Regions from separate parts of the Neobacillus sp. BF23-41 genome, predicted to be linked through region 2. Evidence: riboswitches for the same ligand, from Rfam matches in the RefSeq annotation. Region 2 holds a riboswitch; the other holds the start of a gene.

What was found. Region 2 has a riboswitch for cobalamin ahead of metE (5-methyltetrahydropteroyltriglutamate--homocysteine S-methyltransferase). Riboswitches for the same ligand answer to the same signal wherever they lie in the genome.
Region 1: linked by a shared signal. The riboswitch ahead of AB7942_RS11035 (ribonucleoside-diphosphate reductase subunit alpha) and the one ahead of metE (5-methyltetrahydropteroyltriglutamate--homocysteine S-methyltransferase) in region 2 are both predicted to bind cobalamin.

What each region holds. Positions count from the first base shown of each region.
Region 1 is NZ_JBGBPR010000005.1:219,323-227,206, reverse strand. Features, by position in the region: gene AB7942_RS11045 (bifunctional metallophosphatase/5'-nucleotidase) at 1-990, shown strand, start outside; gene AB7942_RS11040 (hypothetical protein) at 1,057-2,739, opposite strand; cobalamin riboswitch at 2,906-3,107, shown strand; gene AB7942_RS11035 (ribonucleoside-diphosphate reductase subunit alpha) at 3,244-5,535, shown strand; gene AB7942_RS11030 (ribonucleotide-diphosphate reductase subunit beta) at 5,570-6,616, shown strand; gene AB7942_RS11025 (flavodoxin domain-containing protein) at 6,613-7,065, shown strand; gene AB7942_RS11020 (PaaI family thioesterase) at 7,299-7,778, shown strand.
Region 2 is NZ_JBGBPR010000002.1:477,815-487,327, reverse strand. Features, by position in the region: gene rlmD (23S rRNA (uracil(1939)-C(5))-methyltransferase RlmD) at 1-1,031, shown strand, start outside; gene AB7942_RS05415 (IS3 family transposase) at 1,068-2,099, opposite strand; gene AB7942_RS05410 (helix-turn-helix domain-containing protein) at 2,002-2,415, opposite strand; gene AB7942_RS05405 (hypothetical protein) at 2,926-3,255, shown strand; gene AB7942_RS05400 (VOC family protein) at 3,609-4,004, shown strand; cobalamin riboswitch at 4,100-4,280, shown strand; gene metE (5-methyltetrahydropteroyltriglutamate--homocysteine S-methyltransferase) at 4,665-6,956, shown strand; gene AB7942_RS05390 (hypothetical protein) at 7,047-7,181, shown strand; gene AB7942_RS05385 (SET domain-containing protein) at 7,274-7,639, opposite strand; partial or broken gene garD (galactarate dehydratase) at 7,974-9,510, shown strand.

The sequences.
Region 1 (7,884 bases), on a different contig from region 2:
GGATTACATTTCACGGATGAAGTAGAAGCAATTAATCGGAATGTAGCGGAGTTGAAAAAACAAGGGGTAAAATCGATTGTCGTTTTAGCACATAACCCTGGTACATCAGGTCCAAACGGAGAAAATCCAGTAGGGCAGCTTGTCGATATCGCAAACCGGGTCGACGATGAAGTGGATATCATCTTCGGCGGCCATAATCATGCCTATATGAACGCAACGATTGACAATAAACTAGTTGTTCAATCCTATTCCTATGGAACTGCTTTCTCTGATGTTGATCTTGAGATAGATCCTAAAACAAAGGATATTGTCTCAAAAAGAGCTGAGATTGTAACTACCTTTCAAGAAGGAATCGAGCCCGATCCCGAAATAAAGAAAATGATAGAAGGATATGAAGCTAAAATAGAACCGATAGTTAATCAAGTTGTTGGATCTTCATCTGAAAGTCTGACGGCAAAGCAAAATGAAAATGGTGAGTCAGTGCTTGGCGATTTCATTGCGGATGCACAAAGGAAAGCGTTGAATACCGAATTAGCCTTTATGAATCCTGGCGGCATTCGAGCAGATATTGATCCTGGCGATATCACCTGGGGAGAAATTTACACGGTACAGCCCTTTAATAATGACCTTGTCAAAATGTCGATGACGGGACAGCAAATCCGTGAATTGCTCAACCAGCAGTGGGGGGCAACAAAAACGAACATGCTGCAGATTTCTGGCTTAAGCTATACTTGGGATCCAAATAAACCAGCAGGGCAAAGGGTAGTGAGCACCAAGCTTCCAGATGGCACGGAAATGGATCCTAATAAATCCTATTCTGTGACAGCGAATATTTTTCTTTCTGGAGGAGGAGATGGATTTACTGTATTTACTCAAGCTAAAAACAAAGAAGTCGGCCCCGTTGACCTTGATGCATTAGTTAACTTCAGTAAAGCCCAGCCAAAACCGTTCACTTATGGCATTCAAAATAGAATACAAAGGGTTCAGTGACATCCTTGGTGTTTTAAAAAATGGGTGTCAGGCACTAATTAGTGCCTGACACCCATTTTTGTTTCCCTATTGTAATGCATCTATTACTAACTCTTTTGCCGGCAGGAAGTCTCCGCCAGTGTCCAAGTAGCGAACGGTTACTTTATCTCCTTCTTTTAAGTAGATAGCTAGCGGGACTCTTTCCGAAGAGATGATAAAGTTTTGGCGATTGTCTAATAAAAAAGAAACAATGGTGAAATCTTCGTTTTGTTCTTTATAGACTCTCACCACTGTTCCGCTGATTTGCTTTTCATCCGCTTTAGAACTTCCGTCTACAGTGCCCTTGCCCCTTTGTAGGGCTGTTTTATATTGTTTTAGGGCCTCATTTGGAGTATTGGCGTACACAGAAATTTCTGGATTAGCTGCAGAGACGATAAAGTAATTTTGCAGAAAACCGTTCGAATCCAATACAGACGTTAACCAGCTTGCTTCTCCGTAAAAATTGTAGAGAATCGGCATTTGCCCATGCCATTTCTTTTCAATAAATTTCTTCTCAATGATCTGCAAGGCACCCTGTGAATCCATATAAGATTGCTCTGGATTTCCGGTATAGAAAGTTGCTTTTCCCGTCCTTGAGTTAGTCAACGAGTAACCAAGCATAGAATCTACGCCTTCTTTAGGACTTGTGAAATCAGTAAAATAATACATCTTTCCATTTTCATCAAAGATCGGACTTACATTTGACTCAGTTCCTTCATCAGATGGGAGTTTCACGTCAGATTTTCCGAATTTACTATTCCAAAATCCATGGACGAGGTTCCCATAATAGCTGTTTTGCAGACTAACTGCTTCAGGTGAGACCGCGCCATCAATAAATTCGGGGACATTTGAAATATGATAATCTTTCATTGCGCCACTCTTAGAATCAACTACAACTAGCCCTTTGGCCGTAAATCCATTTCGGGCTGAAATAAATTCACCATAAGTACGGATGTAAAAAGGTTTTCCTTCTTCGTCAATTTCTAATTGAACATCTCCGTAGAAAATCTTCTTGGGATATTGCATGCGAATATGCCGCTCGATTTGTCTATTAAAATAAGAGGAAGGGGTATAAACCATTTCGGCTTTAATAAATTTTGGATTAGCGCTAGAATCCGTTGCACTTAATGAAAAGTAACCAGGAGTTCTTTCGCCTTTCCACCATTTAAAAAATCCAGAAAATTCAACGGGAGCAATATATACATAATCACCGTTCAGTTTTTGAATCTGAAGATTTCCAAGCTCAAAGTAGCTTGTGTTCGGTACTTGCCCAAAAGCCTTTTTCATTTTGTTACGTGCAAACTGCGGTGGAACGCTAGCTGGTGTTTCCTTCTCATCAAAGGTCTGAATCTCTACCTTTTCATCCATCTTTGCTACTTGATATTTTTCATCGGCATTAAAAATGAAGGCGGTTAAGAAATAAATTCCTAGACCTAGACTTGCTAGAAAGAGAAGTCCTTTAATCTTTCTTTCTGTGCCTTTGGCAAGAACTGCTCCGCCTACAGTGAGGAAGATTGCTAACGGCCATAAAGAAGTGAAGTTTCTATCAAAATTACTAAAATAAAAGAATGAAAACACTGCAAGCATAAGAAAAACCATAACAGCAATGAAGACGCCGATTTTTTGTTTTTTATCAACTTTTTTATTTGCCTCTTCATGTTTAAAAATGGGTATTAAAACAAGTGCTGAAGCTATTCCAATGATCATCGTAAATAGAAAAATGTTCCCCATAAAATTGCCCCTTTTCACCTTGGACTTTCTTAATATACGGAAACTAAACCAAATAGGTTTCATTTTTATTTAATAATAGACTTGAATTATATTGGTGACTATACTATTATTTAATTTAATTGATTCACTATATATTGTTTCGATGAATAATTATTAAACTATATATTGTGTTAGCCTTAAGAGACGATGCCATTGTGGCTTAATAGGGAATCTGGTGTAAATCCAGAACTGCCCCCGCAACTGTAAATGCTGACGAAATGAGTAAACCACTGTATAAGAAATGTCTAATATATTAGGCAATTATATGGGAAGGGTTCAAAGTAGGATGAAGCATGAGTCAGGAGACCTGTCTTTCTTAAGTTGTTTCAACTTCTTCGGGGATTGAGAAGATGAACGGTGGCGACAGGAGGCATTGGATACTTTTATTTTAGTCCTTTTGTAGTGTTATCGTTTCATCCGCTCAATTCCCCTTGAGCGGATTTTATTATTTTAGGGGGAAATGAAATGGTAACAAAGGAGCTTCAAGCTGAATTCAATTATGTTTTAGAATCTATTAATCAAGTTACAGAAAAATATCAGATGGATACAACTGAGCTTAAAAACCGTATAAGCGAACTGGAAGTAACAGAGGTGGAAGCAAACCAACAAGCTTTAGTCTATGCAATAAATCAAATTGCAATGGACCAACCGAATTGGACATTTGTCGCTGCCCGTTTATATCTGAATGAATTATATGGAAAATCTGCAAAAAGTCGAGGCTATAATCGTTCTTTAAAATATGGAGACTTTTATAGATTAATAAAAGAATTGACTGATATAGGTATATATTCTAATGATCTCCTAAGCTTATATAGTAAAGATGAAATCGATCAACTAGCAAAAGAGATAAATCCAGATAAAGATTTATTATTTAATTACATAGGGTTATTTTTACTAGCGGATCGTTATCTTGCTCAAGATCATAATAGAAACGTATATGAACTCCCGCAGGAGCGGTTCATGGTTATTGCCATGACGATTATGAAGCATGAAAAGGAGTCCATCCGCTTACAGCTTGTAAAGGAAGCGTATTGGGCACTAAGTAATTTATATATGACCGTTGCTACCCCCACTTTAGCGAATGCAGGGAAAAGCTTTGGTCAGCTTTCCTCCTGCTTTATTGATACAGTAGATGATTCCCTTGATAGCATCTATTTAAATAATTGGGATATTGCTCGGCTAAGCAAGGATGGCGGAGGTATAGGGATTTATTATGGTAAAGTTCGTGCCCTTGGTTCCGATATTAAGAAATTCAAAGGAAACTCTTCCGGAATAGTGCCATGGGTTAAATTGTTAAATAATACAGCTGTCAGTGTTGATCAGTTAGGTCAACGTCAAGGTGCCATTGCGGTTTACCTAGATTTATTTCATAAAGATATCATGAACGGTTTTCTCGATTTAAAAACCAATAATGGGGATGAACGCCGAAAGGCCCATGACATTTTCACGGGTGTCACCATACCAGACCTATTTATGAAAAAATTAGAAGAGAAAGATGAGGATGGAAGAAGTATTGGGCAGTGGCATACATTTTGTCCCCATCAAGTAAAACAATTTATGGGCTGGAAGGATGAAAAAGGGAACCTTCTCGGACTTGAGGATTTTTATGATGAAACGGATGTTAAATTCTTTACCGAGAAATATGAAGAGGCCGCAGGTAACCCGCTTCTTCCTCGTAAAACATACCGTGCCATGGATATTATGACACGAATCATGGTTGCTCAATTAGAAACAGGAACACCATACATGTTCTATCGTGATGAAGTAAACAGGCAAAATCCGAATAAGCATGTATTGGGTAAGGGCCGAACTTCTATTTACTGCAGTAATTTATGTACAGAAATTGCTCAAAATATGTCCGCAACGACGATTGTAAACGAATACCAGAATGAAGAGGGCAATATCGTGATAATTCGGAAGCCTGGTGATTTCGTTGTTTGTAATTTATCGTCTATTAATCTGGCAAAAGCAGTCCCTGCAGATGTTTTAGAGCGTTTAATTAGGATCCAAGTAAGAATGCTCGATAACGTGATAGATTTAAATACAATCTCGGTTGGACAGGCTCAACATACAAATAAAAAGTACAGAGCCGTGGGTCTGGGTACGTTTGGGTGGCACCATCTACTAGCTCTTAAAGGGATTTACTGGGAGTCTGAAACAGCGGTAAATTATGCAGATCATCTGTATGAGGACATTGCATTTTATACTATCCGATCATCAATGGAACTAGCAAAGGAGAAAGGGTATTATAGTCTATTTAAAGATTCAGAATGGCATACAGGGAGTTATTTTGAGCGGAAAAATTACCAAACGAAAAGATGGATTGAACTAAAAAGGGATGTCGTCAATCATGGTATTCGAAATGGTTGGTTAATGGCTATCGCTCCCAACTCATCAACAGCCAAAATAGGAGGTTCCACTGATGGAATAGATCCTATCTATTCTGTTGAATATGCAGAGGAAAAGAAGAATTTTAAATTTAAAGTAACGGCACCTGATTTAGATCATATTACGTACGAATTTTATCGCAGGTCCAGACATGAATTAGATCAAGTGTGGAGTATTAAACAGAATGCGGCACGAGGGCGTCACATTGATCAAGGCATTAGCTTTAATTTATATGTTAGGCACGATATAAAAGCAAAGGACTTGCTCAACCTGCATATGGAAGCTTGGAAGCAAGGATTAAAGACAACGTACTATGTAAGAAGCACATCTCAAACGGAAATTGACGAATGTGAGGCTTGCCATAGCTAACACCTTTTTAGAATAGATTGGAGAAGATTATTTTATGGATATTCATTTACCGCTATCAAGAATAAAACTGTTGAACCCTGAGTTTCCCAATAAATCAACCGGAATTATCAACGGAAAATCATCAGGCTTGCTCAACTGGAATGATATTGCCTATCCTCAGATATACGATTTATATCAAACTTTATTGTCAAACTTTTGGAAAGCTCAAGAGATAAATATGCAAGATGATATAAAGCAATGGGACTTTCTAAGTTCAACGGAGAAAGATGTCTTTTTACGAATAAATACACAACTTGCTTGTTTAGATAGCCTGCAGACCCCTACCATGTGTCAAGTGATGGATTATGTGTCGGATTCTAGCTTTAAAGCAATATTTGCCGTCATCGCTCAGCAGGAAGCAGTTCATAATGAATCCTATTCCTATATATTAAGTTCTCTTGTCCCCTTAAATGAACAAAAGGTTTGGTTCAATCAAGCCAAAAATGATCCAATCGTTCAAAAAAGAAACCAACTGATATTAGATGCATATGAATGTTTCCGTGAGAATCCTACACCACAAAATTTATTTCAACTAGGTGTGAATTCTATTAATCTAGAGGGTATTTATTTTTATGCTGGGTTTGCTTTTTTCTATCATCTTGCCCGCCAGCAAAAAATGCTTAAGACTAGTACAATGATTAGCTATATACAACGGGATGAAATGCAGCATGCGTATTTCATGGCACAGTTTCTACGAATACTTTTAACAGAAAATCCGGATTTACATACAGAGGCTAACATTGATTATGTGTATAAAGTGGTTGGACAAGCTGTCCGACTTGAAAAAGAGTGGGCACATATGATTTTGAAAGATATAGATGGTATTGAATTGAGCGAGTACGAAAGATACACCGAATATCTTGCTAATAAGCGGCTTCGACAGCTAGGTTTACAGAACTTATATAAAGAAAGGGTAAACCCTATGCCTTGGATCCATGTTTTCAGTGATGAAATGATGAATGGAACAAAATCCGATTTTTTTGAACAGAAGTCAAGAAGCTATGCAAAGGTAACACAATCAAACGGTTTCGATGAATTATGAAAATTGCCATCGTATATTCTTCCAAAACAGGAAATACTGAAGAATTAGCTCAACTAATTTTCCATTTATTTTTAAAGAAGAATGTAATGGTTTCTCTCTTTCGGATCGAGCAATTTCGAGTTAGGGATTTATCCCAATTTGAGGCTGTTGTAATCGGAACCTATACTTGGGGAAATGGCGAAATTCCTCAAGAAATGATGGAGCTATATCGTGCATTCGAAACTCAGGACGTAAAAAAGGTACTGACAGGTGTAATCGGCACAGGGGATAGTGGTTACCCGAAGTTTTGTGGAGCTGTTGATGAATTTAAGGATATGCTTTACGTACACACAAATTTAATTGCCACCCTAAAAATCGAGGTTAGCCTCCAAATGAAGGATATTGATCGGTGTAGTAGATTCGTGACTATCTTTTTGGATCAATTAAGTCGGAAGCAGGGTATAGGGTAATTGCAGAGGAGGTTTGGAATTAGTAGTCTAATTGTTTTTTTTTGCTCCATATTGAGTCTATTTGTTATTACTACCGAAATATTCAGAAGAAAACCCTTGCATCACAAGGGTTTTCCTTTTCTGAATTATGTGAAATGTTTGGATTTTCTAATATTTTGTCTATTGATTGACCAGGGAATTTTAACAATGTTATCATGTCTATGAAAGCGTTTTCGGTGAAGGGGGAGAAATTAATGGAAGATAAAGTTTTAAAAGCAATTCAGGATGATTATCCGGATGATTTCGCCTGGTGTTATGGCTGTGGTCGATTGAACGAAGGGGGACATCATTTTCGAACTGGCTGGCATGGTGAACAAACAGTAACTATATTCACACCAGAAGCAGAGCATCTAGCACTTCCAGGTTTTGTTTATGGTGGAATTGTTGCCTCTTTAATAGATTGTCATGGAACAGGGTCTGCTGCATTGGCGCTTCATCGAAAAAATGGACATGAAGCTGGTGATGGAGAGGAGCCCCCAAGATTCGTAACGGCTTCCTTAAATGTGAACTTTCTCAAGCCCACTCCACATGGTATACCATTAACAGCAATCGGAACTGTCAATGAAATACACCCTAAAAAGTTTAAGGTTGAGACAGAAGTTTATGCGAATGATATTCTCTGTGCTCGTGGAGAGGTCGTCGCTGTTGTCATGCCTAAATCCTTTCTTAAATAGGCATTAATTATTCAGTTTTAGCCGGTCCTACTATTGGGAATCGGCTTTTTTTGCTTTATGAAGGTAACTCGAAATAAAAGTAAGTTATTCTACCATGTATTAAATC
Region 2 (9,513 bases):
TTGTTGTTCATCCGATTCTGGGGATGGACCATCCCTTGCATTACCGCAACAAAGCACAGGTACCTGTTGGGGAGAAGGATGGCAAATTGATTGCTGGCTTCTTTAAACCGAGGAGCCATGAAATTGTTGATACGAATGAAAGTGTCATTCAATTGCCTGAAATTAATGAAGCGGTCCAGACGGTAAAGGAAATATGCAGCGAGCTAGGGATTCGTGCGTATCACGAGGAATCTCATAAAGGTGTACTCAGACACATTATGGCTCGTTATGGTCAGCAGACGGGAGAGCTCATGGTAGTAATTATCACAAGGACGGCGGATCTCCCTCAGCAAGATCAGCTGGTTGAGCAAATTGTTGCGCGGCTCCCGAAGGTAAAGTCAATCGTCCATAATGTCAATTCGAAGCGCACAAACGTCATCATGGGGGAAAAAACGACCGTTTGGTGGGGGAATGAAGTCATCTATGACTATATCGGGGATGTGAAATTTGCCATTTCCGCGCTGTCCTTTTACCAAGTAAACCCTGTTCAAACAAAGATGTTATATGATAAGGCGCTAGAATATGCGGACCTTAGCGGTGAAGAAAGTGTCATTGATGCTTATTGTGGAATCGGAACGATTTCTCTATTTTTAGCACAAAAAGCCCGGAAAGTATTCGGTGTGGAAGTTGTTCCAGAGGCAATAGAGGATGCTAAGCGGAATGCGGCGTTAAATGAGATGACGAATACAGAGTTTGCTACAGGGGAAGCGGAGGTTGTTATACCGAAATGGTATAAGGAAGGTAATGTGGCCGATGTCTTGGTTGTTGACCCGCCGCGCAAAGGCTGTGACGAGGCCTTGCTGCAGACGATTATTGAGATGAAACCGAAAAAAGTCGTTTATGTATCATGTAATCCAGCCACCCTCGCAAGAGATTTACGGATATTGGAGGACGGTGGATACAAAACGGTAGAAGTGCAGCCGGTCGATATGTTTCCGATGACCACGCATGTGGAGTGTGTGGCGCAACTCATCTTAAAAGAACGCAACTAACCTTTTGATGTGACCCCCAAAAGTTAGAGTCTTATATTAAGCAGCTATTTGGCTGGTGTGGATACGGTATTGAACCGGACTCATGCCTGCCAATTTTTGCTTTATACGCTTGTTATTATAATAATTGATATATTCTTCGATTCTCTTTTTTAATTCCTCAAATGGGCACAGTGCTTCTCCGTAATACATTTCCTGTTTCAGTAACCCAAAAAAGTTCTCCATAGGTGAATTATCTAAAAAGTTTCCTTTCCGCGACATACTCTGGAACACCTTGTTTTTCTTTAGTGTTTTTACCCATTTATTATGTTGATAATGCCAGCCTTGATCAGAATGTACAGTGGTTCTAAACTTAGAATCCTTTACTATTTCAAGAGCTTCCTTCAGAGGGCTGAGCGCTAATTCTATGGTTGGGCGCATACCTATCCCATACGAAAGAATTTCACCGTTGAACATATCCATAATAGGACTCAGATACAGTTTTACACCGTCTGAACACTTAAATTCTGTGATATCTGTTGTTAATTTTTGATGACACACCTTTGTGTGGAAACGACGATTTATACGGTTCTTGACAACTGTTCCTGTAGTTCCTTTGTAAGAACTGTATTTACGTGATTTTCTACTAAACTTCTCCACTTTAATTCCGAGATTATTCATGATGCGTCGCACCTTTTTATGATTCACTTCATTACCACGGTTTTTCAATTCCAGTTGGATACGACGATATCCATAATTTCCGTTATTTTCATCAAAAATGGATTGAATACATTCTTCAAGTTCGTGATCTGGATTTTCCTTCTTCATCCCTTTTATATGATAATGGTACGAAGATTCAGGAATACCAACTCTCTCTAAAACATCTTTTAGTTTGAAGGTTTCTTTGAGTTCGAATGATAGCGCTGCTTGTGCTTTTCGAGATAGCCTTCCGGATCCATCTGAAAAGCTCGCAACTTTTTTAGGTATTCTACCTCTAAACGCAAAAGTTCGTTTTCTCTCTCCAATTTTTGTTCTTATTATTATCAGACATGCATGGCCGTCCTTTCGGTCTATCCAGGGCCTCAGGACCACCCTCCAAAAAAGCTTTCTTCCATGAAGCTATCATAGAAGGGTTGGTTAGTCCAAATTGAAGGGCGGTATCTGCCTCTGAAGAACCTGTTCTTTTCATAAAGCTTAAAACATCTAGCTTAAATTGAACAGAATAAGTTTCCTTGTTCTTCTTTCTCATTAACCCTTTCTCCCCAAATTTTTCGTAAACTTTTACCCATCTCAAAATGCGTGTAAAGTCTTTCATATCATACTTCTGTGCTAATAATCTATATCCCAATTTACCTTCTAGATACTCTTTTACTAGCATTAACTTAAATCCTTCACTATATTTAGCCACTAAAAAACACCCCAAAAATTAGATTTCACTCTAACTTTTGGGGTGCAGTACACTTTGGATGTTGCCTTTTAAAGGTCTTTAATGATTTACTAATATGTTCACATAATTGTAGAAAAGCTTTTGAAAAGACTAAATTTATATGAATTCTAATGTGATATTATTTTATCTGAGGAGGTAGCAAAATGGAAACATGACAATAAAATAATTACTTTTTCAACTTTTGGCGTTTCTGTCCACCATCATTTTCCCCATCAAAACAATGATTTTATGAAAACCTTGAAGAATAAATCCAACTTTGAAATTATGCAAACGTTTATGAACAACCTCCTTATTGAATCTTCACATTTTTCTACTTTAACACCCATTTCTTCCATGTTATTTCAAGAAAAATTGTTTAATAAAAAAATAGACCTGAAAGGATAGGTAAACCATGTAAGCATATTATCATTAAAAGTTTCCTAAGACTAATTATTTCTGGTAAGTAAATTTATATTTGAAGGAGGATAATTAATGGGTCACGATATATCAGGACACAATAAAGCAGGAAAAGAAATTGCTTATGCTCGTTTTAGCATGGGGAATTATAATGCTACCATACTGTATAATTTACTTGATGCAAATAATTACTATGCAGGAGTTAGTGGATCAGGCGACAGTTCTACCTTCTCGATACAACAAATTGAAAAGGCTATGAATGCCTACAAGCAATTTTATAAAAATGGTGATTCTCTGTCAGAAAGGGATTTCTTAACTTGGGATCAAAAACAAATCCTGAATTTTATACAGAATTGTTTAGCAACAGCAAAAATAGAAGGGAGTGTAAGAGTGTATTTTGGCTAATGTTTTAAGACTGTTTGCTAAATTCTGCAATTTCGCTCCGTATCCATATAACTCTATAGTAGTAATTACCTTCATATGTAACAATTTGCATTCCATCTAACCATTCTAAGGTGTCTAGCCATAATGAATATTTTTTTACAATAAGTAAAAATATTTAATCTTTATAAAAATTGAATATATTCCAATAATTATCCTATAATAAAGAGGAAATATATTAGGTTTTGGCTCAAGTTGAAAAGTTGGCTTCATCCTTAGTTTTGCTAACATAAGATAATGAATCATAACCCCAACTTATACATAAGTACTAACTTGCTAGAAGCGAATATAATTACTTTTTTAATTAGGAGGCAATCATGGGAAGATTAGTTCATTTCGAAATTCATGTCAATGACATGGAACGGGCAAAGAAGTTTTATGGAGAGGTATTCGGATGGTCATTTCAAGATTGGAGTGAGTATGCAGGAATGCCTTACTTTGGAGCAGTGACTGGCGATGAGAATGAACTTGGGATCAATGGTGCTTTGATGCAGCGGCAAAGTGCTCCACCGGAAGCAAACCAAGCTTTGAATGCATTTGCTTGTACAATGGGAGTGGAAAATTACGATGTAACGGAAGCTAAAATTATTGAGAATGGCGGCAAAGTCGCAATGGCCAAATATGCCCTGCCTGGAATGGCGTGGCAAGGATACTATATTGATACCGAAGGCAATATATTCGGAATTCATCATCCCGATGCGAATGCAAAATAGAATCCAAAGGTGAGTGAGAGAACTCTCATCATACTGACCACTTTTCAGAAAATTATGTACTTCATATTATTAATATGCTATAGTTAGTGAAAATTACATATCGTGTAAGAATTGGTGCCAAGCTAAGGCTTGGCTTAAAAGGGAAGAACGGTGTAATTCCGTCGCTGTCCCGCAACTGTAAATCGGAGTGAATCACAAATACCACTGTCTTAGGATGGGAAGGTGTGAGGAGCCATGATGATAAGCCAGGAGACCTGCCAATTTCCAGTACACACCAAATACCTACGTGGAAATAGGTGGTGGCATTCATTTGTACGACAAACGAGTTATGAGTAGCTATGTTTATGCATATTTTTTTAGCAAAACTTAAACTTGATTGTAGAGCCATTTCCATTTTGTGGAGATGGCTTTTTTGTTGTATAGGAGATTATCAAATCATTTATTTTGGATAACGTGAACTAGTTCTCTGAATCCAGCTCCAGCGCCCAACTGCTAGTAGACTTCGCTCTCCGCCCTACGAAAAGTCAAGCACGAATGCGCTACGCTCTCCGTGTTTCCTTTATCTCAGTTGGAGTGCTCCAGTCCATACGCAGCTAAACGGGCGCTTGCGCCTTTTGTTCTATTTGGGAATATGTAAATTTAACTAAGGAGGAATGAAATATGAATTTAGTTAGTACTGCCATTGGTTACCCGTACATTGGTGATAATCGGGAGTGGAAACGTTGTATAGAATCTTTTTGGAAGGGTGCGATATCAGAGGAGCAATTTATTTTCGAGATGAAAACGAATCGTTTGAATAATTTGAAGCGCCAGCAATCATTAGGCTTAGAGTTACTAACAGTTGGGGATTTTACCCTTTATGACCGTATGCTTGACCATGCGTCAATGTTCGGAATGTTTCCAAATCGTTATAAGTGGACAGGTGATGAAGTCGATCTAACCACTTATTACGAAATGGCCCGTGGGGCAAGCCATGTTGTGGCTTGTGAGATGACAAAGTGGTTTAACACCAACTATCACTACATCGTGCCCGAGTATGAAGGCAAGTCATTACAATTAACGAAGAACTACATTTTAGATTATTTTGTAGAAGCCAAAGAGGAATTAGGTCTTATTACAAAGCCTACAATGATCGGTCCTTTTACTTTTGTTAGCTTAGCGAAAGGATACGATGCCAAATCGAAAGCATTGTTTATTTTAAAACTCTTACCGTTATATGCTCAAGTATTGCAGCAACTTGTAGATGCTGGTGCAAAGTGGATTCAAGTGGAAGAACCAGCACTAACCCTTTCACTAACAGCAGATGATGTAAAACTAGTGCAAGAAATTTACAAACAGTTAGCAGAAGAAGTACCGGCTGCACAAATCATGTTGCAAACCTATTTTGAAGGACTATCAGCGTATGAAGAGCTGTCTCAATTACCTGTTGCAGGGATTGGTCTTGATTTCATTCATGGTTCCGAAGAGAATATGGCTTCGCTTCGAAAACACGGGTTCCCACAAGACAAAGTATTAGGAATTGGTATCGTAAATGGACGGGATATTTGGCGGGCAAATTTGGCTGAAAAAGCATTCAATACAAAAGCTGTTTTATTATTAAGCGGTGTAAAAGAAGCTTGGATTCAGTCTTCATGTAGTTTACAGCATGTACCTGTGACGACGAAGGCAGAAACAAAGCTGGATGCCATACTGACAAATGCTTTGTCATTTGCCGATGAGAAAATAATTGAGTTATCACATATCGCATCTTACGTACGTGACGAGGCTTGGACAGGAAATAAGAGCGTTTCACAAAGTATGATAGCAACTGAAGCATTAGCACAGCATAAGGCAAGGAAAAATGCACGTGTTAAAGAGCTAGTATTACAAGTAACACAAGAGCATTTTGCTCGTTCAATGACGTTTAAAGATCGTCAGCCTTTGCAGAAAACGGCATTAGATTTACCAGATTATCCAACCACAACCATTGGAAGCTTCCCTCAGTCAGATCAAGTAAAACGGACACGTACAGCATGGCGTAAAAAGGAAATTACAGACGCTGAGTATGCAGCGTTTCTAAAAAATGAAACAGCTCGTTGGATTCAAATTCAAGAAGAAATAGGATTGGATGTTTTAGTGCATGGTGAATTTGAGCGGACGGATATGGTTGAGTACTTTGGAGAAAAGCTAGAAGGTTTTGCCTTTACAGAAAAAGCATGGGTTGTATCCTATGGTTCACGCTGTGTCAAACCACCAATTATTTATGGTGACGTCGAGTGGACAGCCCCAATGACCGTGAAGGAAGTAGAAGCGGCACAGCAATTAACGTCTAAGTATGTGAAAGGGATGTTAACAGGTCCTATCACAATCTTAAATTGGTCTTTTGTCCGCGATGATATTTCACGTGAACAAGTAGCCAACCAACTGGCCTTAGCACTAAGAGAAGAGATTGCAGCGTTAGAAGATGCAGGCATTGCCATTATTCAAGTGGATGAACCGGCATTACGTGAAGGACTGCCATTACGCAAAGAAAAATGGGCTGAGTATTTAGCATGGGGGGTAAATGCCTTTAAGTTAGCAACTTCTAGTGTGAAAAATGAAACACAAATCCATACACATATGTGCTATTGCGAGTTTAATGACTTTATTGAGCCGATTCGTGCCCTTGACGCAGATGTGATTTCAATCGAAACGTCTAGAAGTCATGGGGAGTTGATTCAATCTCTTAAAAAAAATCCATATGAACTTGGTATTGGTTTAGGAGTGTATGATATTCATAGTCCACGTGTACCAAGTCTAGAAGAAATCAATGCGATTTTAAACGATAGTTTAGAAATTATTTCAAAAGAACAGTTCTGGGTGAATCCAGATTGTGGTTTAAAAACACGTCATGAAGAAGAAACCATTGCATCGCTAAAAAATATGGTGTCAGCCGCTCGGAAACTACGCCAACAGCAACAACAAACTGTTTAAATCTAATCTTAACAATTAAATTAAGGGCCTTTTCCATTTTTGGAAAGGCTCTTTGGTTAATTGGGAATTACTAAAGTGGAAGACTTGTACATGAATTTTACTTCAATAAACATTTTCGGATATCCTTTTCTTGCTGCCTATGTAGGTATTGTGGTGTCAGAGGCCTTACTTACACTTTCCATTTTTTTAGCGAGATTATTAATCATGAAAAAACAAATGGCTTAAAGTAAAACAAGAAATGATGATTGGAATTGTCAACAAATATGCGAGCCCATTCTAACGACTGGGCTCATATTTCGAGTTTCATTCATTTGTCTTTATTTCTCAAACCATAATCTTGTTTTGTCATCTGGGTCACCATTGTAATTGATCTGGATTTCCTCTCCTTCTTTAATGTCGGTATAAGCATAAAAATTGATTGTACCTTTTTTTAATTTCCTTTTGAAAATGGCATTAGGTGTGCGGGAATGATTAAAGAGCGACCCAACTCCTAAGGCTAACGCACATTCATCGAAATCTTTTCCCCACCAGAATACATAATCGATCAAGGTTGTTTTTTCCAAATTCTTAAACTCTTCTTTAGGGAAGATAATGACGGGTGACACCTCTAAAAGCTCATCCTTCTTAATATCCCGTGTAGCAAAGATTCCTCTCCCGTATTGAGATTGCCTTACCTCCAACATAGTTCTGTTTACCTCCATTTTATACACATCTCAGTTGCAGTTTTTTTATTAAGGTATGAAAAAGGGAGGTGTTTGGTATGGGTCAATTAGGTAGATGTCTGTTGATAGCGGAAAAAAACCAAGTTAGTGTTGAGACTAACCTGGCTTAGTGAACTTATTTTTGTAAGGGGCTTACCAAGATGTTAGTTGTGCAATTGTCCAAAAAAATTATCATAATAATTATTTAATTGACTAATGGTTAATTTTTCTAACAGGTTTACAATATAGGTGATAACGAATAGTTTTTCAAAAGCTATGAGGAAAGCTATTAATCTATTAGTAAGGAGCCTGGATCATGTCTTTGAACGTAACTGAGATTGAAAAGCCCTTATATATTAAAGTGGACCCTGATGATAATGTAGCGATCATTGTCAACACTGGGGGATTGCCTGAGGGGGCAATTTTTTCAGATGGACTAAAACTGAATGAGCGAGTACCTCAAGGTCATAAAGTAACACTTACGGATTTAAAGTGTGGGGATGCGATTGTTCGTTATGGCCACATCATCGGTTATGTTAAAAATCCTGTAAAAAAAGGAAGCTGGGTCAATGAAACCATGGTTGATTTGCCAAGTGCACCCGAGCTGGACGAACTATTAGCACCTGAGCAAGCGCCACAGCCTTTGCCGCCGCTAGAGGGATATACATTTGAAGGGTATCGGAATTCGAACGGCACGGTAGGTATCAAGAACATCCTTGGAATTTCAACAAGTGTACAATGTGTCGTAGGAGTGATGGAATTTGCGGTTAAGCGGATTAAAAATGAACTTTTACCGAAATACCCAAATGTAGACGATGTCGTCGCTCTCAATCATAGCCTATGGTTGTGGTGTGGCGATTAATTCCCCCGATGCAATCATCCCGATTCGAACCCTCCAAAATTTAGCCGTCCATCCGAGTTTTGGCGGGGGAGTTATGGTGGTTGGCTTGGGGTGTGAAAAATTAGTTCCTGACCGATTATTACCAGATGGAGATACCTCCAATGTTATCTTATTACAAGAACAGACAGGTTTTATAATTATGGTCGAAAAGATTTTGGAAATGGCCGAGACACGTCTAAAAAGGTTAAATGAGCGGAAGCGGGAAACATGTCCTGTTTCGGATCTTGTTATTGGCGTACAATGTGGCGGTAGTGATGCTTTCTCCGGTGTAACAGCCAATCCAGCTGTTGGCTATGCTGCCGACCTCATTGTTCGGGCAGGTGGAACGGTTATGTTTTCCGAAGTGTCTGAGATAAGGGATTCTGTCCACTTATTAATGTCCAGAGTTGCTGATGAGAAAGTAGGCAACGATTTAAAAAGGGAAATGAAATGGTATGACAACTATTTGCAAGGCGGTCAAGTGGACCGGGATGCCAATCCGACGCCAGGAAATAAAAAAGGCGGCTTATCAAATGTTGTAGAAAAATCGTTGGGTTCGGTAGCGAAATCGGGCAACAGTCCCCTTGTTGAAGTAGTTCCGCCAGGTGCGAAGGCAACGATAAAAGGCTTACTTTTCGCTGCTACCCCTGCAGGTGATTTTGTCTGTGGGACACTGCAATTAGCCGCCGGAATGCATTTGCAAGTTTTCACAACGGGAAGGGGAACGCCTTATGGTCTAGCCATGGCTCCTGTGATTAAGGTTTCAACTCGCAATGCCTTAACCGAGCAATGGAAGGACCTGATTGATGTTAACGCTGGAACAATTGCAACAGGTGAGGCAACGATTGAAGATGTAGGATGGGAAATTTTTTACCTGATTTTAGATGTGGCGAGCGGTCGCAAGCAAACCTATGCGGAAAAATGGGGCTTGCATAATGATTTATGCTTATTTAACCCTGCACCGATTACTTGATGC